Regions from separate parts of the Paenibacillus odorifer genome, predicted to be linked through region 1. Evidence: riboswitches for the same ligand, from Rfam matches in the RefSeq annotation. Region 1 holds a riboswitch; each other region holds the start of a gene.
What was found. Region 1 has a riboswitch for thiamine pyrophosphate ahead of PODO_RS09190 (thiamine phosphate synthase). Riboswitches for the same ligand answer to the same signal wherever they lie in the genome.

Region 1 (8,264 bases):
TGGAATGAGTCGCGATGATCTCGTGAACACCAATGCAGGTATTGTGAAGTCGGTATGCGAGAACATAAAACGTGTAGCACCAGATTCCATTGTAATCATTCTGAGCAATCCAGTTGACGCTATGACCTATGCAGCATTTAATGCGCTGGGTTTTCCGAAGAGTCGCGTAATTGGACAATCCGGAGTGCTGGATACAGCCCGCTATAACACGTTTATTGCACAAGAGCTGAAGGTATCCGTTGAAGATGTACGTGGTTTCGTATTAGGCGGACATGGCGACGATATGGTACCCCTTGTAAGGTATTCCAGTGTCGGTGGCATTCCAATTGATACATTGATATCTGCGGAGCGTATTGATGAGATTGTGCAACGTACACGTGTGGGTGGCGGAGAGATTGTTAACCTCTTAGGAAATGGTAGTGCTTATTATGCACCAGCGGCTTCTTTAGTTCAGATGGCGGAAGCTATCTTGAAGGACAAAAAACGGATCATTCCGGTTATCGCCTTGCTCGAAGGAGAATATGGCTATGATAACCTGTTCATGGGTGTTCCGGCGTTACTTGGTGCCAATGGTATCGAGAAGATTTTTGAACTGGAGCTTACAGCTGAGGAAAAAGCGGCTTTGGATAAGTCTGCTGAGTCCGTGCGTAGCGTAACAGCTGTAATAACTGTATAGATTGTGACAGAGGTATGAAGAAACCCCCATTTTGTTTACTTAAAATGGGGGTTTCCTTTTCTTCTTAAGCAATAATGGGTATAATTAAATGTAACTATTATCACAGTTAAATCGGAGGAGATATGTTATGGATTGGAACGTTTTGTTTTTCTTACATATGATCGGAACCTTGGCACTTGGCTTCTACCTTGTGCTACCCTTCATTCTAGGACGTGCAGAGAAACTGTCGTCTGGGGCGAAAGAAGGAACTTTAAGTGCCGTAACCGGATTTAATCGTTTTGCGCAGTATGGATTGGTGATCCAACTCCTTACAGGCGGTTATATGATGACCAAAGGTGATTATTCAGTAGCGTGGATGATTATTGTTGTTGTGTTACTGCTAGCGATGTTTGCGCTTGGCGGTATTATGAGCAAGCCTTTGCGTCTTGCAGCAGCTGGAATTCGTGAGAACCGCGACGTTAGCGCAGAGACTGGCAAATTGCGCACACTTAGTGCACTGCTTACGGTGTCATTGCTATTGATGGTATTCTTCATGGTGTTTAACGACATAGTTTAACTTACAGCGAATTATACCCGCCTCCGTAATGGAGAGCGGGTTTTTCGTATGTTCCGGTGATTTATCTTCATAAACGTTAATCCCTGATAGGATTAGTATAAGATTTCGGCCGGTAGTTTAAGGGAGAAACACCCGTCCATCGCTTGAATTGTCGGCTGAAGTGGCTCTGGGAAGCAAACCCGAGTTGTTCAGAAATCATCTGTATTTTTAAATCGGTATGAAGCAGTAAATGTTTTGACTTCTTTAATCTTAGGTTAGTTATGTACTGCCTAGGAGATATCTTATACACCTTTGTAAACAACTTATGGCACTGCACCCGACTTAAGCAAAGCTGCTCAGCAATCAAATTAACCGTGAGCTCCGGTAAATGAATATTGGCTGCAATATATTTTTCGATCTGATGAGCAGTTTCCACCTCGTACAAAGAGTTTGCTTGTCTCGCTGTGTTGGAATTCTCTGAATTCGAGAGCTGTACATCAATGAGTTCAGTCAAAATCATCAGAATGATCGCTTGCAAACGAAGCCTTTCTTTTACAAGGATCATTTCTTCAATTTCCTCGGGAAATCCAGTGGATGCCGTCCTGGCGAGAATATTGTTCTTAATAAATTCATCCAAATGTTCCAACTGGTGATTTAATCCCGAACGCTGCATTTGTTGGTTATTCCATTTCTGTACAGCCTGAGATTGAAACCATTCACGAAACTTTAAATCGTCAATATCGAAATGAAAGGAGAGGTAGATATAGTTGCTCAGGCCTGAATTAACTACATAATGACGTAAGCCAGGCGGAATGATTAACCAATCCCCTTTACCAAAGGCGATGGAGCTTCCTTCTACATATTGATGGGAGTTGCCATCGTAGCAATACAATAGTTCGAAGATTTTGTGATGATGATCAGGGTATGCCCACCCAGATTCTGCTACACGATAATGAACACCGATCAACTGCAGTGTACTTATAATGTTCGGAAAGCTGACTTTGTAAGCGATAGGAGTTCTCCTCCTTAGGATCAATAGGGATGTTCTTAATTATATCAAGGATACCTATACATATGACCGTTTTGCAGTGTGAGCCGTTGATCAATTCCAAGTTTTACGTTACAAAAGGTCAAAAAAAAGAATGAAATCATCATTTGAATCACTTTAGAGAAAAGGGATAATGGAGGAACCTAGGTAAGTACTTCGAGAAACGGAAGGAAGTGTAATGAAGTGAGAAAGCTGTGTAGGGATATACTAATCTTATCTTCTTTACTTATGGCTTCATTGACTCTTACTCACGGTATAACAGAGGCAGCCCTTATTAAAGATGGGGTAGAGGGGCAACCTCCAATCCAAATTGCAAACGCATACAAGCTCAATTTTACAAACCAAGTTAAAACAGGGTATCAATCCGTTAGGTATGATCCTAATCGCGGTGCGCAATTGTATGACTCATCATTAGGTTATGGTTTTGTCCAAGAGACCAACGCTTTACCCGCTAGAGAAGTGCATACCGATTCAATTACATCCGATGGAACAGGTTTTTTCATCACAGAATCTTATTTTTTTGCTGAACCTAAATCTGAAAAGGATAATTATAATAACTACGGCATGGCGTTTCGAATGGATGCTTCCCCTGGAACCTACAACGTATATGTAAAAACGACTTCTGACGCAGAGGATGGGATCGTGTCAGTATCAGGAATGCAGACCAGCCGCTTGTTGAAAAGTGGACATTGGGACGCGGCAAAGCTTGTACCCGTCAAGCATACGGCTGTAGCCAAAGGGAAAGAGTGGACTTATACGTATGTAAACGGCCGTGACCATATAGATATTGAGATTGAACCGAACAAAGTGAACACAGCTGTGGGGATTGAGGAGATCATACTGGAACCGATTTTGCCACAGCATAGAGCAGCTGGAGCTCTTCCGAATTTATTTATACTTGGAGATTCCACGGTCAAGTCCTACACCTTCGACGAAGCGCCAATGAGTGGTTGGGGCCAGATTATTGGCAGTATGTTTAATCAACATAAAGTGAGTGTAACTAACTATTCCATGGGAGGACGCTCGTTTAAAAATGCCTATACAGAAGGTCGACTTAACGACATTTTACTGAGTGGCAGCATTGGGGATTATGTGTTTATTCAATTCGGACACAATGATGAGAGTGCAGATGAGTTCAGACGTTACGGCAGAGGTTCGACTGAGGCAATGTATGAAAACTACCTTAAAGAAGTTTATCTCCCTGCGATCCAAGCCCGGGGCATGATACCGGTACTGGTAACGCCAATGTCCAGAATTAAAGGGAATGCAAGTCCGGGATATATCTATGAGAATTCTTTTAAATCAAGAAAGTTTGTAGATATTCTTAAACGGGTTGCAGATGAATCTGGAGTTACACTTATTGACCTTAACTCGGAAAGTCTGAAATATTATAACGAGATCGGAGTAGAAGCGATAACAGCCCTCTTCATGTCAATTGAAGCCGGAGAAACGCCAGGCAAAACAAATGACGGAAGTTACGCTAACGGGCATCCTTCAAAGAAAATCGATGGGACTCATTTTAAAGAAGCGCTCGCCAAACAATTTTCGCGGATGATTGTTACGGAGCTTGTAGAGAAAGGTGCTACTGGCGATTCTACTGCTGCCTCCATTACTGCTTATCTTAAAGGGAACGTTAAGCATGCGGCACTAACAGGCAACTGGGATAAGGTTTTTCCGGAAATAACTAATGATACGACGACCGGGGAAGCTGCTTATTACCGCAATCAAATTGAAAAATTAATCCAGCTGGGAGTAATGGGCAAAGACCGTCAAGGGAATTTTAAGCCAGATACGGAGATGACAGTTGCTGAATTCACACGCAGTATTTCTAAGTTAATGAAAGTGGAAAGATCAGATCTTGCCTATTATCCGAAAGGTAAGCTGTCACGTGAAACGATGGGTGCTATTCTCTATGATGTTTACCAAGTAAAGTTTGCTAATAAACCTAAGTACATGACTGATTATAACGGCACAGCAGTAGTGCCAGGAGATCCTGGTTATGATTTCAATCTGGATCCAGGAGCTAGAGGAGCGATGTACTATCCACTTGTATCCTGGCAGCAGCTGGTTGATACGGCGGACATTTCTCCCTTTTTAATTTCAAAAGTGAAAAGTGCTTATGAATTAGGGCTTATTAGATCTGAAGTGGGGATTGCTAGAGGTCAAATGGTCAATGGGACAGAACTAGAACCTAAAGCCATAGTGACCCGGGAGAAAGCAGCTAAGGCTCTTTATTTTATGTGGGTACTGGAACATGAAGTGAATGCAGAAAATCATGTTTCTTCTTTGAAATAGTTAGGGTGAACAATTCAAGGCACAGCAGCGGTGCTGTGCCTTTTTGTATGCAGTGAAGTCCTCTCCACTTACAGCAGTTTACATCCACGGTTGTTTATTTCTACTTGCATTGTGGTAAGTAAGATTCGTAAAGCGATTTAAGAAAATGACAAACCCAGCGTATAAACGTGCATTGTTGTGCCATCCTAAGATGATCAGTTAACTATCAATTTGCTTAACGAGAGGAGATAGGGAAGATGTCAGGCAATAATAAACAAGCTACAAAAACCTTACCCCCACAGGAGCAGCATCATCAGCCAGGGATTGAGAGTGAAATGACGCCGCTGCCCAAATACGAGCCGGCAAATTATAAAGCAGCAGGTAAACTGCAAGACAAGGCGGCGTTGATTACCGGTGGAGACAGCGGAATTGGGCGTGCAGTTGCTGTGCTTTTTGCTAAAGAAGGTGCTGATGTGGTCATTTCATATCTTAATGAACACTCAGATGCAGAGGAAACTAAACGTCAGGTCGAGCAGGAAGGCCGCAAATGTATCCTAATTCCAGGTGATATCGGTGACGAGAAATTCTGTAAGGATCTTATTAAACAGACGGTAGAGGGCTTAGGAAAGCTTGATATTCTCATCAATAACGCGGCGGAGCAACATCCGCAAGCTAAGATCGAGGATATTACTTCCGAGCAGCTAGAGCGTACTTTCCGTACGAATATATTTGCGATGTTCTATTTAACAAAAGCAGCTATGCCTCATTTAAAAGCAGGATCTACAATTATAAATACAACTTCAATTACCGCTTATCGCGGAAGCCCGCAGCTGCTGGACTATTCATCAACTAAAGGAGCTATCCTGAGTTTCACACGATCTTTGTCCACGAATCTGGCGGAGAAGGGCATACGGGTAAACGGTGTAGCACCAGGTCCAATCTGGACACCGCTAATTCCCTCTACCTTTGATGCGAAGCAGGTTAGCGAGTTTGGAGGCACGCAGCCTATGAAACGGCCTGGACAACCAGAGGAGCTGGCGCCAGCCTATGTATATCTTGCCTCTGACGATTCCAGTTATGTGACTGGACAGGTTATTCATGTAAATGGTGGCGAGGTAGTAAACGGTTAGATTAGTACAGCTAATGTGAATAAATGGGTGTATTTCAATAAAAAAATATGTTACTATAAACCACGTTAGCATTTTAAAATTGTATATTTATGTCACTAGGGGTGCCGATTGGCTGAGACGGAATGGATTTCCGGACCCTTTGAACCTGATCTGGTTAAGACCAGCGTAGGGAAGTGGAGAACGAATTTCTGTTGTCGGGCTATTTGTAGTACCGTCTATTTACAGATTCTGACTGCCTTCCTTACGGGGGCAGTTTTTTTGTTTTTTACTGACCTACAGGGAAGTGAGAGAGAGGAGATCGCGAGTGGTACAAGCTGAGATCCATCTAATATCAGACGGCAAGCAGCAGTTGAGACAATTTGTTGAACTGGCTGTCACGGTGCAGACATGGGTCGATTATATTCACTTAAGAGAGAAGCAATGTCCAGCACGCGAACTGCTCTCTGCGGCACAGGAGCTGTTGGCTGCCGGTATACCCGCTACCAAACTGATAATCAATGACCGGATCGATGTAGCATTGGCAGCTGGTGCCGCGGGTGTTCAGTTGGCTGGGCACAGTCTGAGCCCGGTTACAGCCCGGCGAATTGCACCTCAGCTTTGGCTGGGGAGATCGGTTCATTCTCCGGAAGAAGCGGCGAATGCTTCAGAGCAGGGAGCTGATTATTGCTTGTTTGGCCATGTATTTCCCTCGGCGAGCAAGCTAGGGCTGCCCGCACGTGGGTTAGAGCTGCTTGCAGAAACGGTGAAGACTAGCTCTATTCCTGTAATTGCGATTGGCGGAATTGGTCCCGCTAATGCGGCGCAGATCATTAGGCAAGGTGCGGCAGGAGTTGCTGTGATGTCCGGTATTTGCGGAGCGGATGATCCTTATGAGGCCGCCAAAGCTATTCATAAGGCGGTTCATTCATAGCCGGGAGGTAAAAGCATGGGCGAAGGGGGGGATTCAGAATGAAGCTGTTGATTAACGGGAAATCCGCAGAGTGTTCTGGTGGTATTCAAACTATAGCTGATTTGATCAGTCTTCCTGAGTGGTCGGGTCGTCTGATGATCATTGAGCTGAATGGTGAAATTGTCAGTAAGGAGAATTATGAAAGTACTGCTCTGAGCGAGGATGATCGTTTGGAACTGGTGCACTTTGTTGGTGGGGGTTGAGATGGAGCGGTAAAGAATTTTGAGAAATTTATAAGAACCAAAGGGAGGTAATTTCATGCATGACCCGTTACATATTGGCGGCATCGAATTAACCAGTAGATTATTTATCGGAACCGGAAAATATAGCCGGAATACGCTGATCCCCGAAGTGATTGCTAGCTCTGGTTCTCAGGTAATTACTGTAGCGCTTCGCCGAGTGGACCCGCAAGGTGGAGCAGAAAATATCATGAACCACATTCCCGGCCATATGACTCTTCTGCCTAATACCTCAGGAGCGCGCACAGCGGAAGAGGCAGTCCGTATTGCGAGATTAGCAAGAGCTGCGGGACTGGGGAACTGGGTCAAGATCGAAGTGATCAATGATCAGAAATACCTGCTTCCAGATAATCTGGAGACCATACGAGCTACAGAGATTTTAGCAGCGGAGGGTTTTGTAGTATTGCCTTATATGAGTCCGGACCTTTCGGCTGCTTTACGTCTGAGAGATGCCGGTGCTGCTGCTGTGATGCCGCTTGGTGCGCCGATCGGGACGAATCGCGGCCTGCGCACCAAGGAGCTTGTGCGTATTCTTATTGAAGAAGTGAATTTGCCGATTATTGTAGATGCCGGAATTGGCAAGCCCTCGGAAGCGGCGGAAGCAATGGAGATGGGGGCCGCTGCTGTTCTGCTTAATACGGCTATCGCAACGGCACGTAATCCGCTCGTCATGGCGGAAGCGTTCCGCGAGGCGATATCCGCTGGCCGCAAAGCTTATTTGGCAGGACTCGGTCCTGTAGAAGAAGTTGCTTTTGCTTCGTCACCGTTGACTGGATTTCTGAACTGAATTTGACAGGTTCACCAAAGGAGGGAGGATTAGCATGAGCTTTTTTGACACACTGGCCCGCTTGGAGCAGTATCCTTATGAGCAGCTGTGGAAGGAGTTCCGGGAGGATGACGTTAAGCGGGCGCTTGGAAAAGGCAAGCTGAACGAAAATGATTTGCTGGCATTGCTCTCTCCGGCAGCAACGCCGCTGCTAGAGGAGATGGCGCAAGCTGCACAGCGACTGACCCGTGCACATTTTGGTTATTCAATGCAGCTGTTCACACCGATGTATCTTGCGGATTTTTGTGTGAATCATTGTACCTACTGCAGCTTCAGCTCCATTTATGATTTTCCGCGCAAAAAGCTGTCCTTGGAGGAGGTTCGCAGGGAGGCTGAGAAGATTGCAGCTACAGGTCTGCGGCATATCCTCATTTTGACTGGTGAATCGCGCCGGGAGAATCCTGTCTCATATATTAAGGATTGTGTAGATGTACTCAGGGAATTTTTTTCCTCCGTCAGTATTGAGATAAATCCTCTATCAACTGCAGAATATAAAGAGCTTCTTCAAGCAGGGGTGGATGGACTAACACTATACCAAGAGGTGTACCACCAGGAGACTTACAAAAAGCTGCATGTTAAAGGGCCTA
Region 2 (8,264 bases), 2.9 Mb from region 1:
TTATATAGGTAAGGAAATAACTACAAGTAAGTTAATCGTTAAAAACCACCCCTTAGATAATGAGAAGGATAATACAAAAAAACAAACCCTGATTTTTCTGCTAGAAGCAGACGATGAAGTGATAGGAGGCTATAGTTTTCCTGATTTCGATGAATTACATATGGGTTGGGTTTACACCATTGATGGAAAAACACTCGAAGAATTGACCGGAGAAGCTTTCCCGAAATGGTCTAAGGAGTGGAATTTAAGATATAAATAAAGGTTTGGGAGTATTTATAAAGGAGCAGATATGAAAAAACTAATCCTAGTACTTGTAGCTGTGGTTATTATTTCGAATGCGATATGGAGTTATTTATATTTCAATAAAGAGGTCGAAACAAATTTAAACACTGGTGTTCAAGTATATACGCTTAAGGGTACAGGGGATACATGGGATGTTTTAGATTACAAAATAATAATTTCATCTAGCAAAATTTTACGGGGACATGGGAAGTTAGTGTTCAAGGGAGACCCAAGCGCTTTAGTGAATAGTAGCTATTATAAGTATGAAGTCAATGAAAAAAACACTAATAATAAGGATGAAACAGTTCTTGTAAATGAAGCTAGGTCAACGGATGGACCCGTTTCAATATTAAGTAACACTGATATCGGGTCTATAACAGGTCCGTATTCGTATGACGAATTAAATAAAAATAGACAAAATTATGAAAACACCACTTTATCTATTACATGGAATGATAATGAAGGGGAGATTCATTCCGAAACAATAAGTTTAGATATTGAGAGTGAAATTTCTCTTAAGGATGATCTTTAAGGGTGATAAGTCCAAGAGACTAAGATTGAATCTCTACGGACTGAAGGAAGATCGTCTACGCCCCAAAAGCCTGCCGGTATTTCACAGGAGACATGCCTTCAAACCTTCTGAACACTTTAATAAAATAGCTGGATTGGGCAAAACCGGACTGAGTCGCAACCTGAGCAATGGAGAGTCCTGTGGAAACCAGTAAAAGCTTGGCTTTAGCCAGCCGACAATCGGTTAAATAACGGTTTGGAGTTTTGCCCATAACCACCCGGAACAGCCTTAGAAAATGATAGCTGCTGTACCCGGTCAATCTTGCCATCGATTCCAGAGACCAAGGGCTGGCACATTCGACATGAATGATATCTGCAGCACTCCGGATGGACTGTCTAACCTCGTGCGGTACTGAGCCGTGAAGCGGCTCGGAGTTCTGCAGCAATTTAACTAGAAGCTCATACAGCAGAGCAGATAGTCTTGGCTCGCTACGGGTCACGTAGGAAGCGCTCAGTAGGTACATTTCCTCGAATAGCTCGTCCAGCTTAGCATCCAAATCAAAAGTGAACAGGTATGCACGGGACTGGTCCACTTCCTCTAATAAGGGGAGGACGATTTCAATATTAAAATGAACCCATCGGACATCCCAAGGCTCGCCTGGGTCAGAGCCGTATTGCTGATAAGCCCCTTTTGGGTACAGAAAACCTCGTCCTCTACTCATCGGAATACGTTCGCCCTCATGGAATACATAACCCTCCCCACCAAAGATCAAATGCAGGTTATAACTCCCCAGAAACCCTTCGCTTCTTCTCTCTGTATGTTGTGGAAAGTGAGTGTAATGTCCCAAAAATTCAGGATAACAGACATATTTTGAAAAAGCCGGTGTCGGCAAATACCATTGTTTCTTCATGTTTGGCAGCACCCATTTCTGTAGCGCAACAGAGCGCAAGTTGGATTAAGGCAATAAACGCAAGATTGTTATATGATAGCAATATTTTGTTATATAAGACCTCTTATCATTGATACTACAATAGAATTATAAAATATTGAAAGCATATTTTTAATACTTTGGAGGTAATGATGAAGAAACCTGTCGCAACTGAAAAATTCGAGCTTGGCGTTTGTTATTATCCGGAGCACTGGCCAGAAAACATGTGGGAGGACGATTATCGCCGGATGCGTGAACTCGGCTTTACGATCATTCGGATGGGGGAGTTTGCTTGGTCTATTTTTGAACCCACAGAAGGGGAGTTTCAGTTCGGGCTCTTTGATCGGGCGATTGATCTAGCACATAAATATGGTCTTCAGGTTGTACTTGGTACTCCGACGGCAACGCCTCCAGCTTGGTTGACTGATAAATATCCAGAAGTATTAAATGTAACCTACGAAGGTGTTACACTTCAGCATGGCATGCGCCGCCATTATAATTACAGCAGTCCTAAATACCGGGAACTGTGTGCACGTATTGCAGAACAAATGGCTGAACATTACGGCAATCATCCGGGTGTAGTTGGCTGGCAAATTGATAATGAGCTCAACTGTGAGATCAGTGAATTTTATTCGGAGAGTGACCATAAGGCCTTCCGGGAATGGCTACAGCAGAAATATGTTACGCTTGAGCATTTGAACGAGGCATGGGGAGCTGTTTTTTGGAATCAAAGCTATAGTGACTGGTCTCAGGTCTATCTTCCACGTCCGACTCCAGTACCGAAGCAACCCAATCCTCATCAGGCATTGGATGAAAAACGGTTTATTTCGGACAATACAATTTCTTTTGCCAAAAACCAAGCGGATATCATTCGTAAACTTGCCCCTAAGCAATGGGTAACCACGAACGGTCTGTTCGGTCATCTCGATAGCCATGAAATGACGGATGAACTGCTGGATTTCTTCAGCTATGATTCCTATCCTCAGTTCTCTACTATTTTTTATGACCCGAATGAGCGGAATCCGCTGAATGATAGAGGCTGGGGACTGTCATTATCTGTTGTTCGTTCGATATCCCCGAATTTCTGCATTATGGAGCAGCAGTCAGGCCCGGGTGGCTGGGTGAACCGGATGGATATGCCTTCTCCAAAGCCCGGGCAGATGCGGTTATGGACTTATCAGTCGATCGCTCATGGGGCAGATATGGTGTTATATTTCCGCTGGCGGACAGCTACGATGGGCAATGAAATTTATTGGCATGGAATCAATGACTATCATAATCAGCCTAACCGGAGAGTGCGGGAAGCGGGGCAGATCGGTCAGGAGCTGGCAGCAGCAGGTCAAGCGTTTATCGGTACTCATAATCAGGCTAACGTTGCTATTGTTCGTGATTATGACAATGAGTGGGATGGAGAATACGATGTTTGGCATGGCCCGTTTATGTGGAAGAGCAATAAGGAGTGGTACAAGGCTCTTCAGCGGAAGCATATCCCGAATGACGTGCTCTATCTGCGCAAAAAAACAACGCTGGAGGAGCTTGCAAGGTACGACGTGCTTATCTATCCTCACCCAGCGATTATGACAGATGAGACAGCGTCTCTGCTGGATGAATATGTTCAACAAGGCGGCAAACTGATCTTCGGCTGTAGAACTGGCTATAAGGATGAGCGCGGTCAATGTTATATGCGTCCTTTCCCAGGTACTGCTAAGGATCTATGCGGGATCACAGTTGAAGAATTCACAATGGTTAAGGGCAGTCGTCAGCCAACAACAATTAGCTGGTCGGGCGCGACCGAAGTCGTTACAGGAGCAGATGACTTTAATGATATTCTCAAAATAGAGGAAGCTTCGGTTGAAGTGATGGCGGTTTACGCCTCTGATTATTATGCGGGAAAACCGGCGGTAACTAGAAATCGTCGCGGCAAGGGTGAGGTTTGGTATTACGGAGCCGTATTTAACGAACAGGCAGCGGCTGAGATCATAAAATTAATTGATCTACAATCGCCAGCAAATTGGCTGGAGCTCCCAGAAGAGGTAGAGCTGCAAGTCCGTACCGGAGCTTCTTCCAGTTATGCTTTTTTGCTTAATTATAGTGAGACTCCTGTCACGATCCATCTTCATGAGACCAAAACAGATTTACTGAGCGGCACAACATTGTCGGGCGAGGTGCTTCTGGAAGGATTTGGGGTATTGGTGTTATACTAACGTACACATTGATCTCACATTTGAGTAGATTTGGATAATTCTCTCTTTTCGGTTATACTTTGAAGTAGCAATTATAGTCACGGGAGCTTGGTGGGACCAGGCTGAGAGGATAGTTATAACTATCGACCGTCAAACCTGATCTGGATAATGCCAGCGGAGGAAATGGAGCTCTATTTCTATTTGTCTACTCTAAGGCCGCATCTTATACAGATGTGGCCTTTTCTATGTGTGGGGAGTAGACCGTCTCCGCTTGATCAAATCACCTTATAGGAGGAATTGAGATGACAAGCGAATTGAACAACGATCCAATCAATCTATCAGCTTTTCCAGCAAGTCAAAAAGTCTATGTAAAGGGTTCACGGTCTGATATTCAGGTCCCTATGCGGGAGATCTCACTTAGTCCAACTGCGGGCATAGACGGCGAAGAGGAGAATGCCCCAATTCATGTCTATGACACAAGTGGGGCTTACACGGATGCTAATATTCATACTGATATTCGTCAGGGGTTAGAGCCCAATCGTCTAAGCTGGATTGAGGAACGAGGGGATGTGGAAGCGTACGAAGGAAGAACCGTGAAGCCTGAAGATAACGGGAATGCAACGGGAAAAGCTGTGGCGGAAGTGTTTCCAGCGCTCCATAGAAAACCTTTGCGAGCGAAAAAGGGGCGTAATGTCTCTCAAATGCATTATGCACGCAAAGGGATTATTACTTCGGAAATGGAATACGTTGCGATTCGTGAGAATGTGACACCGGAATTTGTAAGAGATGAAGTAGCCCGCGGCCGCGCCATCATTCCAGCGAATATCAATCATCCAGAGAGTGAACCAATGATTATTGGGCGTAATTTTTTGGTAAAGATCAATGCCAATATTGGAAACTCCGCAGTATCCTCATCCATAGAGGAAGAGGTGGAGAAAATGAGATGGGCTACCCGCTGGGGTGCAGACAATATAATGGATCTCTCCACAGGTAAAAACATCCATACGACACGCGAGTGGATCATCCGTAATTCTCCTGTTCCTATTGGAACGGTGCCTATTTATCAAGCTTTGGAAAAAGTGAATGGGAAAGCGGAAGATTTAACGTGGGAAGTATACCGTGATACGCTCATTGAGCAAGCGGAGCAAGGGGTGGACTATTTTACCATTCATGCGGGAGTTCTGCTTCGTTATATCCCGTTGACGGCACAACGTATGACAGGTATTGTTTCAAGAGGTGGCTCCATTATGGCGGCATGGTGTCTTGCGCATCATCAAGAGAACTTTTTATATACACATTTTGAAGAGATATGTGAAATCATGAAGCTGTACGATGTTTCTTTTTCCCTAGGCGATGGATTACGTCCGGGTTCGATTGCTGATGCGAATGATGAAGCACAATTTGCCGAGTTAGAGACGTTAGGTGAATTAACAGCTATGGCTTGGAGTCATGATGTACAGGTGATGGTAGAGGGTCCAGGACATGTGCCGATGCACTTGATTAAAGAGAATATGGATAAGCAACTTGAAACTTGCAACGAAGCCCCTTTTTATACGTTAGGTCCACTGACTACAGATATTGCGCCGGGGTATGATCATATTACCTCTGCTATAGGTGCAGCGATGATTGGTTGGTTCGGTACAGCAATGTTATGTTACGTAACTCCGAAGGAGCATCTTGGCCTGCCTAATAAGGAAGATGTACGTGTAGGGGTCATTACTTATAAAATAGCGGCACATGCCGCAGATTTGGCGAAAGGGCATAAAGGAGCACAAGACCGGGATAACGCTCTTTCGAAAGCCCGTTTTGAATTTCGTTGGCGTGATCAATTTCATTTATCGTTAGATCCTGAGCGAGCGCTAGAATATCATGATGAGACATTGCCTGCGGAAGGCGCTAAAACAGCTCATTTTTGTTCCATGTGCGGGCCGAAATTTTGCAGTATGAAGATCTCTCATAATATCCGTAATTCGACGAGAATTGAATCAGGAATGCAAGAGAAGGCAGAAGAGTTTCTCCAAGGCGGGAGCCTCATTTATAGATAACTTTTTCTGCTAAAAAGAAATATCTAAAAGAAGTCGTCATTGGCGGCTTCTTCTTTTATACTTTGAATAGATAGGAGTTGATGAAATGGAAGCGATTCGTTCAGAGGAAGCCATTTTAGAGGATTTAAGTAATAGTTTCTATCATTTTTTTGGATTAAAAGTCCTTCATGCTACCCCAATAAAACGTGGCTGGTTAAATCTTAAATGGAAAATCACAACGGATTCAGGGCAATTTCTACTTAAACAATACAACAAAAAAAGATATAAATTGTATAACCCAGAAGAGCTGAACTTTGCCTTTTCTCAACAGAAAAGATTGTATCTACAGGGGCTCCCATGTCCCGGATTGTTGGCTTATAACAATAATGTTTTACTGGAATCAGATCAGGGAGAAACGTTTATGGCAATGGAATATTGTGAAGGCCGTGTCATAGAGCCGGGTAAGATTAATATCCATCAAATGTTTGATTTGGGTCGTGCCACAGGTAAAATGCATCGTTTATTAAATGATGGGACCATTAGTTTGAAAAGAACCCCACAATTTATTCCCCAAAGCTCTGAGGATCGTTTAGAACATTGGAATATACTCCTACAACAATCAAAGGTAATGGGTAAAACTTCACTCATCACTGACCTAGAGATACAGCTGAGAGCGACTGAAGAAATAGATCCGGAAATATTCGAAGGACTTGAAGCTGGATGGGCACATCGTGATTTATGGGTTGATAATCTTTTATTTCAAGATAGCCAATTGTCTGCAATTCTAGATTTTGATCGGTTCAAATATGATTATCCGCAGCTAGATGTGGCGCGAGCAGTGATGTCATGTGCTTTAGATGAAGATTTAGATGGAGCACTAGCTTCAGCATTTATTGACGGATATCGTGAGGAACGAACGGTGGAGCAGGGGGATTTAACAAAATCATTGCAGTTGTTGTGGTATATGGAAAGCCCGTGGTGGATTAATGCCGCGATGGACAAACATAGTGTACCTCCAAAACGTTTTGCAAAAGAAATGAATTGGCTTGCTAAGAACCTGAATAACTTGCATGCTATCTTAGGCAACTTATAGTGAAAACGATTGAATTATAGCCTAAAAGATGCATTGACCAGCAAAAGTTTGGCGCCTATAATCTTAACAAGGAAAATCCATCACATATAGAGCTATTTGTAAACGCATTCAATGAGCTTTTTCCTTATTTATCATGGAAGGAGGAGATCAAAACTATCAAGTATTTCTTTTTTTCTCATTTTCGCAAACGTTTGCACCACACGATAAGCATAAAGATCGTAGCTGCACTAAAAATTATGAGGAGGTTATTTACTTGGTATCCAAACAATCCAGGCGTTATATTTCGTGGTTAATTATTTTTTCGCTCATTTTTAGTTTATTTGGTTTATCGGGTGGAGCATCGGCCAGCAATACGGATCATACAGTCACCTACACCAATCCCACAGCGTCAGCTGTGACCTTACATTGGACTACGAATAACTGGGCTAATACTACGGACACGGTGATGACCAAAAATGGAACTACGTTCACCGCCAACCTCAATGTTCAGGAAGGCGCCACCCTAATTTATTGTTATCACATCACGGCTCCAACGGATAGTTGGGACAATAACGGCGGGAAGAACTGGACGGTTGTTATTCCGGTTGCCGGGAAATACGAAGCAGAGAGTGCATCCCTGTCTGGTGGTGCAAAAGTAAATACGAATCACACCGGATATTCGGGCACCGGTTTTGTTGATGGATACACAACTACAGGAGCAACTGCCACTTTTAACGTCCAGGCTTCCGCAGAAGGGTCCTATAATGCCACGCTTCACTATGCTAATGCATCCGGCAGTGCTAAAAAGGTGTCCATTTATGTCAATGGAATAAAGGTTACACAGACAACATTAGCCAACCTGACCAACTGGGATACATGGGCAGACCAAACAGAAACACTCTCCTTACAGGCAGGAAATAACACGCTTGCTTATAAATATGACTCAGATGATAGCGGGAATATTAATATCGACTATGTGACCCTTTCGGCCGGAGCTACACCAACACCAACGATAACTCCTACCCCAACAGTGACACCAACACCTACGGTAACTCCTACACCAACAGTGACACCAACACCTACGGTAACTCCTACACCAACAGTGACACCAACACCTACGGTAACTCCTACACCAACAGTGACGCCAACACCTACCATAACACCCACACCAACGCCAACACCTACCGTAACTCCTACACCAACGCCAACACCTACCGTAACTCCTACACCAACGCCAACAGTGACGCCAACACCTACACCTACT
Region 3 (8,264 bases), 1.7 Mb from region 1:
CCACTTTATGAGTTTTGCGATTTGTAGCCAAATAAATTCTCAAACCCTCATGGAAAATGGCCATATAACGTACTTTCGGCTTATTTCCTTCTTCGATCGTACCAAAGGAACCGAACTTGTTGTCATCCAATGCCTTAATAATGAGTTGCTCCAGTTGTTTGTTATCCATTACGTAAATCTCTCCCTTCAAGCATGTAAACAAAAGTTTATATATCCAAGCTCACCGTTTGGATTTATCATAACAATGGTGCTTATTATAATGTACCCTTCAGGTTCACATTGAATCCGACCTTACCTCATAAACTACTTCAAGATAAGGAGCTTACTTCGTGAAAAAACTGATTTGGATCGGCTGTCTTTCCTACTTCGTTATCGGTCTGGCACATGTTGTGCTGGGATCTATTCTGCCCGTTCTACTGCAACATTATGATCAAAATTATAGTGCTGGCGGTGAATTAATCTTTAGTCAATTCGCTGGTTTTTTAGCAGGTGTGTTGGTCTCTCCCCTGCTTAATCGCCGCTTCGGAAAACGTGGAGGCATCCTCATTGCCACCAGTCTTCTACTAGTTGCAGAAATTGCCTACGCCTTTCTACCGCCTTGGGGCTGGATGTATGTTATCGCTGTTGCCGCAGGTTTTGGTTTCGGGATGATCGAAGCGGTTATCGGCACCATTATTATTGGTGCTGTAACCGAAGGAACTGCTATTGCAATGAGCCGGCTTGAAGTGCTATTCGGGATAGGCGCACTCGTGATGCCGCTTATCGCCAGTCCGCTCATTGCTGCCGGAGCGTGGAGATTGGCCTTTCTAATCGTCGCTGCCTTCTCCTTAATTTCTCTTATCCTCTGGACAAGAGGGCATTTCGGTAATCTACAACGAATGCTGGATGAACGCGCCTCTGTCCAAGGAGCAGACAATTCGCAATCCTCAAGCTCACGTTCTAACAAAAAATTTCCGTATAAAGGTAAGCAATGGATTCTGTTAGGGATCTTCATCGTTTTCTTTTTTCTTTATGTAGGCACAGAGATGAGTTTAGTCAACTTTATGCCGGCTATCTTTATTGCCAAGCTAGGGATGACGGAGTCTGCCGCAGCACTGACAGTCACTTTCTTTTGGCTGGCGATGTCTACAGGAAGATTGTTTGCGGGTGTAATTGCCGAAAAAATATCTTATCGCGTGTACATTCTCAGCAGCTGTTTACTAACCTTGTTACTGCTGGCACTCTTTCCGTTCACTGACAATCGAATGGCTGCTTTCATTGTAATTCTGCTGCTGGGGCTGTTTATGTCCGGTATTTTCTCCATTGCTTTAGTCTACTCCAGCAAAATGCTGCCTTGCACCGAAGAGTCAACACCCAGCATTATGATTGCTTCCGGAGGTGTTGGCGGTGCTTTGCTACCTCTGTTTATGGGCTGGTCTATGGACCATTTAGAAGTGGCACAAACAGCCGGATTACTGGCCGCTTTTGCCGCCTTCTTGTTTCTGCTAAGCATTGCCGCATGGAGGTTCCAGTCCATGCAAGCGTTGAAAGGAAAGAGTTCCCGTATTTAGAACAGTATCAACGTTATCCTTTTAGGGTAATGTGATCTATAAGCATATTCTGAGCACAAGGATGGACGATGAATGAATGAGTCTTCAACTGAGCCTTTGTTACATACTGCGCTCATGCAGTTTATATTTCCCTTTTCTATAAAAAAGGGCGATTCTAAGCAGCTTATCCAGCAATTACAGGACGACGGCTTCACACGTTTTTTTCTGGATAATAAAGAGCTTGAAGCTGCCTATTACGGAGATGGCTACTGTGTTTCCCATGAACGTATGGAGCGCACCTATTTACCGTTTGCTGCACATGTCCTTTTTCCACGCAGGAAGGATGCCGACTCGTTTCGCCGTTTTTCCAGAGTAAATAATCTCGACTGCATTCTGGAGATTCCGCAGCAATCTATATTTTTCAAAATTCTCTCGACGGATATATTCATATGTCCTTTTCAGCTTGGATTCGTGACGATACGTGTCCAGCTGGAGGGGGATTCAATTCCCTTTAGTATTGCCCTAGAATTCGCGGATCGTTTCCGTGCGCTAGAGAATACCTTCATACAGGATGATTACACTTATATTCATTGCGGGGAACAGACCTATGAGATGGTAGAGGATTTTGTCTTCCGAAATTTGGTGGATGGACTGGAGCCATATCTGGATCAATCGGATATCAATGGGGCTTATTTCGAGACCCTTCCTTTTTTCGTAGATGAAAGAATGCAGGTGCAAGCTTTTTATGGCTTTCAGAATGAAGAAAGCTCTGATGAGATTAGTGTAAATCTGCGCTATCGCGCCTCACAGCTTGATGGAATTGATCTCAACGGAAAGCCCTATGCCAGTGCCAGCGATCCAGCGTATATTGCGAACTATTGTCATGAACACTCCTATAATCGCTGGGGTCCAGACACGTATTATATGATGAATGAGCAGACCTTTTGCTGCATGACCCGCGCTGAACAGGAGATTGCTGTTAGTCTAGCCAACCAGATGTACGGGCAATATTATTACGGATTTTTACTCAATATTTTCCATAAAATCGTTCTGCTAAAGCTCGCCAATATGCACTCCCGACTTCGGATTAATCATGATTATGAGGAAATAGACAATCTAATCTACTCCATCAATAAGTTCTCGGCAAAGTTCTACTTCTTGGAGTTGATTTCCCAGTCGCAGGGCCGGGAGATATTTCTTCAGCTGCGTAAAGTATACGGAAACGATGCTTTGTTCGAGGAAGTGAAAGAAACCTTAAATGACCTGTTTCAGTATCAGGATAAGTTTCAGTCCAAGCGACGGGATAATCTGCTGATGATTCTCACTGTATTTACGGTAGTAAGCGGGATTTACGGCATGAATCAGGTCATTGACGATCTGGATGGAAAGATTCAATGGAGTAAAATGATTGGTTATTCTCCCTTTGAATTTCTTGCCCTCTTCGTGATCATGAGCGGGATTCTGATCAGCGTTGTCCTCACGCTAGGGGCGCTGGTTAGTGAGCTTAAACGGCGTCACCGCAAGAAATATAAAGATCTAGACTAGCAAAAAAGAAACTACTGGATTGGAAAAATTCAGGAGTGCACTACTAGACATTCCGAGTACAGCCGTCTATAATACACCGTATGCGAGAAATATAAGATATAAAGTATGGGTACAAAACTTATGCTTACTTATATTGCACATAGAAATACCCGTTAACTTCATAGAACCAGGGGTGCTGGAATTGGCCGGCTGAGATTGTATCCCACAAGATACTGACCCTTATACCTGATCTGGATAATGCCAGCGTAGGAATCGCCAATTGGTTCTGGTCCCTGTGACCTTAACTAACCTTGCGCCAAGCCAGCGTCCCGATCACTCGGGGCGCTTTTTTTGTAAGATCACTAAAAGATGTAGAAAAACGTACATACTACACTTTACGGTTCATGTTGTGAAGACGGGATTCTTGTAACCTTAAAGGAGAGAAGAAGACATGCACCTTAAAAAAGCACATACGTTGTGCCTCACCTGTGTACTCATTCTTGCCATTGCCGGATGCGGCAGCAACACTGGGAATACAGCCGGAAACAAAGCAAATGCTACTGATCCAACTGCTGCGGCTGGGACGGATGCTCCAAAAGAGCTCACCAAAGTTAAAGTCGCACTCGACTGGACACCGAACACAAATCATACCGGTCTATACGTAGCTAAGGATCTTGGTTACTACGCTGAAGAAGGTCTGGACGTCGAGATCGTTCAGCCAGGCGCAGCGGGTTCTGATACTATGGTTACTTCTGGCGAAGCCGCATTTGGCATCAGCGCCCAAGAAGGATTAACACTAGCCCGTCTACAAGGCGTACCCCTTGTCTCGATAGCAGCTATTATTCAGCATAATACGTCGGGATTCGCTGCTCCAGTAGATCGCAATATTAAATCACCAAAGGATTTCGAAGGTAAAACCTACGGAGGCTGGGGCTCACCGGCGGAAGAAGCAGCCATGAAAGCTATCATGGATCCTGAAGGTGGCGATGTGAAAAAGGTGAAGCTGATCAGTATCGGTGAAGCTGATTATTTTACCGCCGTCAAACGTGACATTGATTTCGCCTGGATTTTCTACGCTTGGACTGGTGTTGAGGCTGAGTTGCGTGGCGAGCCATTGGATATGCTGTACTTAAAGGATTATGCGCCGCAGCTCGATTATTACACGCCTGTGCTGACGACGAGTGAGAAGCAAATTGCAGATCATCCTGATCTGGTGAAGGCCTTCATGAAAGCCACATCAAAAGGTTATCAATATGCCATTGATCATCCGGAAGAGGCTGCCGGTATGTTATCAAAGGCCGTTCCTGACCTGGACGCCGACCTTGTCCTAGCTAGTCAAAAATGGCTTAGCCCAAAATACAAGGACGATGCTGCCCGCTGGGGCGAGCAAAAAACCGAGGTCTGGCAGAATTATGGCGACTGGATGTACGATCTGAAGTTGCTGGATAAACCGCTGGATGCTGCTAGTGCATTCAGTAATGATTTTTTACCGGCGGAGTAGAGAGCGGACTTCAGAACCAAGAAGGTTGGACGTTACTTGAGGAAGGAGGAACGGAGCGTAGTGATGTGCTACGTGAGTACCGGACTTCCCAAGTTCGTTCAAGATTCGACGTCGAGTTTGCTTCCTGAATTACTTCGTTATCAAAGTTGGCTTTTTGAACTTACCTTATAATTTAAGAGTTCAAAAAGACGGCTTTCAGAACCAAGAAGGTTGGACGTTACTTGAGGAAGGAGGAACGGAGCGTAGTGATGTGCTACGTGAGTACCGGACTTCCCAAGTTCGTTCAAGATTCGATGTCGAGTTTGCTTCCTGAGTTACTTCGTTATCAAAGTTGGCTTTTTGAACTTACCTTATAATTTAAGAGTTCAAAAAGACGGCTTTCAGAACCAAGAAGGTTGGACGTTACTTGAGGAAGGAGGAACGGAGCGTAGTGATGTGCTACGTGAGTACCGGACTTCCCAAGTTCGTTCAAGATTCGACGTCGAGTTTGCTTCCTGAATTACTTCGTTATCAAAGTTGGCTTTTTGAACTTACCTTATAATTTAAGAGTTCAAAAAGTCAGCTTTCAGAACCAAGAAGGTTGGACGTTACTTGAGGAAGGAGGAACGGAGCGTAGTGATGTGCTACGTGAGTACCGGACTTCCCAAGTTCGTTCAAGATTCGATGTCGAGTTTGCTTCCTGAATTACTTCGTTATCAAAGTTGGCTTTTTGAACTTACCATATAAAATGAGAGGATTGATTATTGTGGCTAACACCCTACTAAGCATTCAAGTAATTCCAAAAACTCCGAACAATGAGGATTCCATCCCATACGTAGATAAAGCGATTGAGGTCATTCAAAAATCCGGTGTTAAACATCAGGTGAATCCGCTGGAAACCACAATGGAAGGTGAGCTTAGCGAGCTGCTGGAGGTTGTGCGTCAGATGCAAGAGGCGTTGATCGAAGCAGGCAGTCCAAGCGTAATTTCGCAGATCAAAATCGCTCATAATCCTAACGGAATCAGCATGGATAAATTGACGGAGAAATATCGGCCGTGAGATCGACCTGGAAGCTAATATGGCCGCCCCTTGTGGCGGTCGTCTTCTTTTTAACCGTATGGCAGCTATCTGTATCTGTATTTCATATTGAATCCTGGATTCTGCCGAGTCCTGCTGATATTGCCCGTGAATCCACCAGTAACGCTTCTGGTCTTTGGGCTCATACGATGGCTACGCTGCGGCTCACTTTAATTGGTTTTCCCATCGGTACGGGGGTAGGTCTGATCGTCGCTTTGCTTTTGCATCTTTTGCCTTGGGCTAGACGGGCTTTTTATCCACTCATTATTCTGAGTCAAAATGTTCCCTCCATCGCGCTCGGCCCCCTGCTCATTATCTGGTTCGGCTTTGGTCTTTTGCCCAAAATCGTGCTGATTACACTAGTATGTTTCTTCCCTGTAGCTGTCGCTGCGATGGGCGGCCTGGCCCAAAGTGATCAGGTCATGATGAATTATATGAAAATGGCTGGCGCAAGCAAGTGGCAAATCTTTACCAAGCTGGAGCTGCCCTCTTCTATCCCGGCACTATTTTCCGGTGTAAAAATATCTGCTACTTATGCGGTTATGGGCGCCGTGGTCGCTGAATGGATTGGCGCGGATAAGGGTATTGGCTATTATATGCTTCTGCAGAAATCCGCTTATCGTACGGATCGGATGTTTGTCGCTATTGTTATTATTGTACTTTTAAGTCTTGTACTCTTTGCTATTATTGCATTGCTGGAAAAATGGCTGGTTCGCTGGAAGCCGCGCCGTAACTCATAGAAAGGAAGATGCCTGTATGTCTCAAGCGATGCAAATGCAACACAGAACAACAGAAGTCACCAGCTCTCCTGAAGCTCATACCGCGGCACCCGCCCTTGAAGTGAGCGGCATCTCCAAATCTTTTTTCCATCGTCGCCGTGAGACAAAAGTTCTGAATAATGTCTCTCTCAAGGTAGAGCAACAAGAATTCGTTTCGATCGTTGGTCCTTCCGGCTGCGGAAAAAGCACCTTATTCCATATGATTGGCGGCCTTGTGAAACCCGATGCAGGCACGATCCGCATGAACGGTAAGGTCGTTACAGGTCAACGCGGTGAAATTAGTTATATGCCGCAGCAGCCTGCTCTTTTTCCTTGGCGTACGATTGAGGATAATGTGCTGCTTGCTGGGGAGATCAAGGGCGCACTGCGGGATGGAGCCCGCGAGGAAGCACGCCAGTGGCTTGCCAAGGTTGGGTTAAGCGGGTTCGAACATGCTTATCCGCATATGCTGTCTGGCGGGATGCAGCAGCGTGCAGCTTTTCTCAGAGCATTACTCGCTCCGCAGGAGCTAATGTTGCTGGATGAACCTTTCAGCGCACTCGATGCACTAACTCGCAGTGAAATGCAGCGCTGGCTGCTTGAGCTGTGGGAAGAGAATCGCCGCTCTGTGCTGTTCATTACTCACAACATCGAAGAAGCGTTGCTGCTCTCTAATCGTATCTATGTATTTTCCGGCCGCCCCGGCTCCATCCTGCATACAGTCGATGTGCCGTTTCCGCGGCCACGCCGTGATGAGATTACGGACTCTCCCGAGTTCCTTAAGCTCAAACGCCAGTTGTCACAGTGGATGCGAGAGGAACAAGCTAAAAATAGGCAGCCGCTAGCTTAATCGCTAAGCACTGTAAACTGATATCGCTGGTATAGCGGTGTCAGTTATTTATTTGCAGCGATAAATTCCCTAACATATTTACAATTGGTGCGGATGTATCTGCTCATTTAACAAATTTCACTCATCATAGTAGGGATCACATTAAATGTGTGGCGAAAACGGCCTCCGTGTTGGTAATGGATAGTAACCGGGTTGGGCTGGGGACATTTACGGGATTTATACCGTTGATTTGTTTCGTTGGGCCGGATTCGGCTCATTCTACGGGATTTATACCGTTGATTTGCTTCGTCGGACCGGATTCGGCTCATTCTGCGGGATTTATACCGTTGATTTGCTGCTTCGGGCCAGGTTCGGCTCATTCTACGGGATTTATACCGTTGATTTGCTTCGTCGGACCGGATACGGCTCATTCTACGGGATATATACCGTTGATTTGCTGCTTTGGGCCAGATTCGGCTCATTCTACGGGATTTTTACCGTTAATTTGCTGCGTCGGGCCGGACTCGGCTCATTCTACGGGATTTATACCGTTGATTTGTTTCGTCGGGCCGGACTCGGCTCATTCTGCGGGATTTATACCGTTGATTTGTTTCGTCGGGCCAGATTCGGCTCATTCTACGGGATTTATACCGTTGATTTGCTGCTTCGGGCCGGATACGGCTCATTCTGCGGGATTTATACCGTTGATTTGCTTCGTCGGGCCGGACTCGGCTCATTCTACGGGATTTATACCGTTGATTTGCTGCGTCGGGCCGGATTCGGCTCATTCTACGGGTTTTTTACCGCTGATTTGCTTCGTCGGGCCGGACTTAGCAAATTCTACGGGATTTATACCGTTGATTTGCTGCTTCGGGCCGGACTCAGCTCATTCTACGGGATTTATACCGTTGATTTGCTGCGTCGGGCCGGATTCGACTCATTCTACGGGATTTATACCGTTGATTTGCTGCTTCGGGCCAGATTCGGCTCATTCTACGGGATTTATACCGTTGATTTGCTGCTTCGGGCCGGATTCGGCTCATTCTGCGGGATTTATACCGTTGAT

Region 2: linked by a shared signal. The riboswitch ahead of thiC (phosphomethylpyrimidine synthase ThiC) and the one ahead of PODO_RS09190 (thiamine phosphate synthase) in region 1 are both predicted to bind thiamine pyrophosphate.
Region 3: linked by a shared signal. The riboswitch ahead of PODO_RS02070 (ABC transporter substrate-binding protein) and the one ahead of PODO_RS09190 (thiamine phosphate synthase) in region 1 are both predicted to bind thiamine pyrophosphate.

Annotation. Positions count from the first base shown of each region.
Region 1 covers NZ_CP009428.1:2,179,789-2,188,052, forward strand. The annotation lists gene mdh (malate dehydrogenase) at 1-676, shown strand, start outside; gene PODO_RS09165 (hypothetical protein) at 804-1,232, shown strand; gene PODO_RS09170 (AraC family transcriptional regulator) at 1,309-2,178, opposite strand; gene PODO_RS09175 (GDSL-type esterase/lipase family protein) at 2,488-4,554, shown strand; gene PODO_RS09180 (SDR family oxidoreductase) at 4,791-5,663, shown strand; TPP riboswitch at 5,751-5,852, shown strand; gene PODO_RS09190 (thiamine phosphate synthase) at 5,968-6,573, shown strand; gene thiS (sulfur carrier protein ThiS) at 6,612-6,815, shown strand; gene PODO_RS09200 (thiazole synthase) at 6,871-7,638, shown strand; gene thiH (2-iminoacetate synthase ThiH) at 7,673-8,264, shown strand, end outside.
Region 2 covers NZ_CP009428.1:6,073,248-6,081,511, reverse strand. The annotation lists gene PODO_RS26465 (hypothetical protein) at 1-259, shown strand, start outside; gene PODO_RS26460 (hypothetical protein) at 290-814, shown strand; gene PODO_RS30240 (helix-turn-helix transcriptional regulator) at 870-1,703, opposite strand; gene PODO_RS26450 (beta-galactosidase) at 1,874-3,925, shown strand; TPP riboswitch at 3,995-4,104, shown strand; gene thiC (phosphomethylpyrimidine synthase ThiC) at 4,207-5,949, shown strand; gene PODO_RS26440 (phosphotransferase) at 6,035-7,021, shown strand; gene PODO_RS26435 (alpha-amylase family glycosyl hydrolase) at 7,275-8,264, shown strand, end outside.
Region 3 covers NZ_CP009428.1:470,521-478,784, reverse strand. The annotation lists gene PODO_RS02085 (pyridoxamine 5'-phosphate oxidase family protein) at 1-169, opposite strand, end outside; gene PODO_RS02080 (MFS transporter) at 330-1,550, shown strand; gene PODO_RS02075 (magnesium transporter CorA family protein) at 1,623-3,074, shown strand; TPP riboswitch at 3,233-3,343, shown strand; gene PODO_RS02070 (ABC transporter substrate-binding protein) at 3,505-4,554, shown strand; gene PODO_RS02065 (thiamine-binding protein) at 5,300-5,593, shown strand; gene PODO_RS02060 (ABC transporter permease) at 5,590-6,351, shown strand; gene PODO_RS02055 (ABC transporter ATP-binding protein) at 6,386-7,219, shown strand; gene PODO_RS02050 (hypothetical protein) at 7,449-8,264, shown strand, end outside.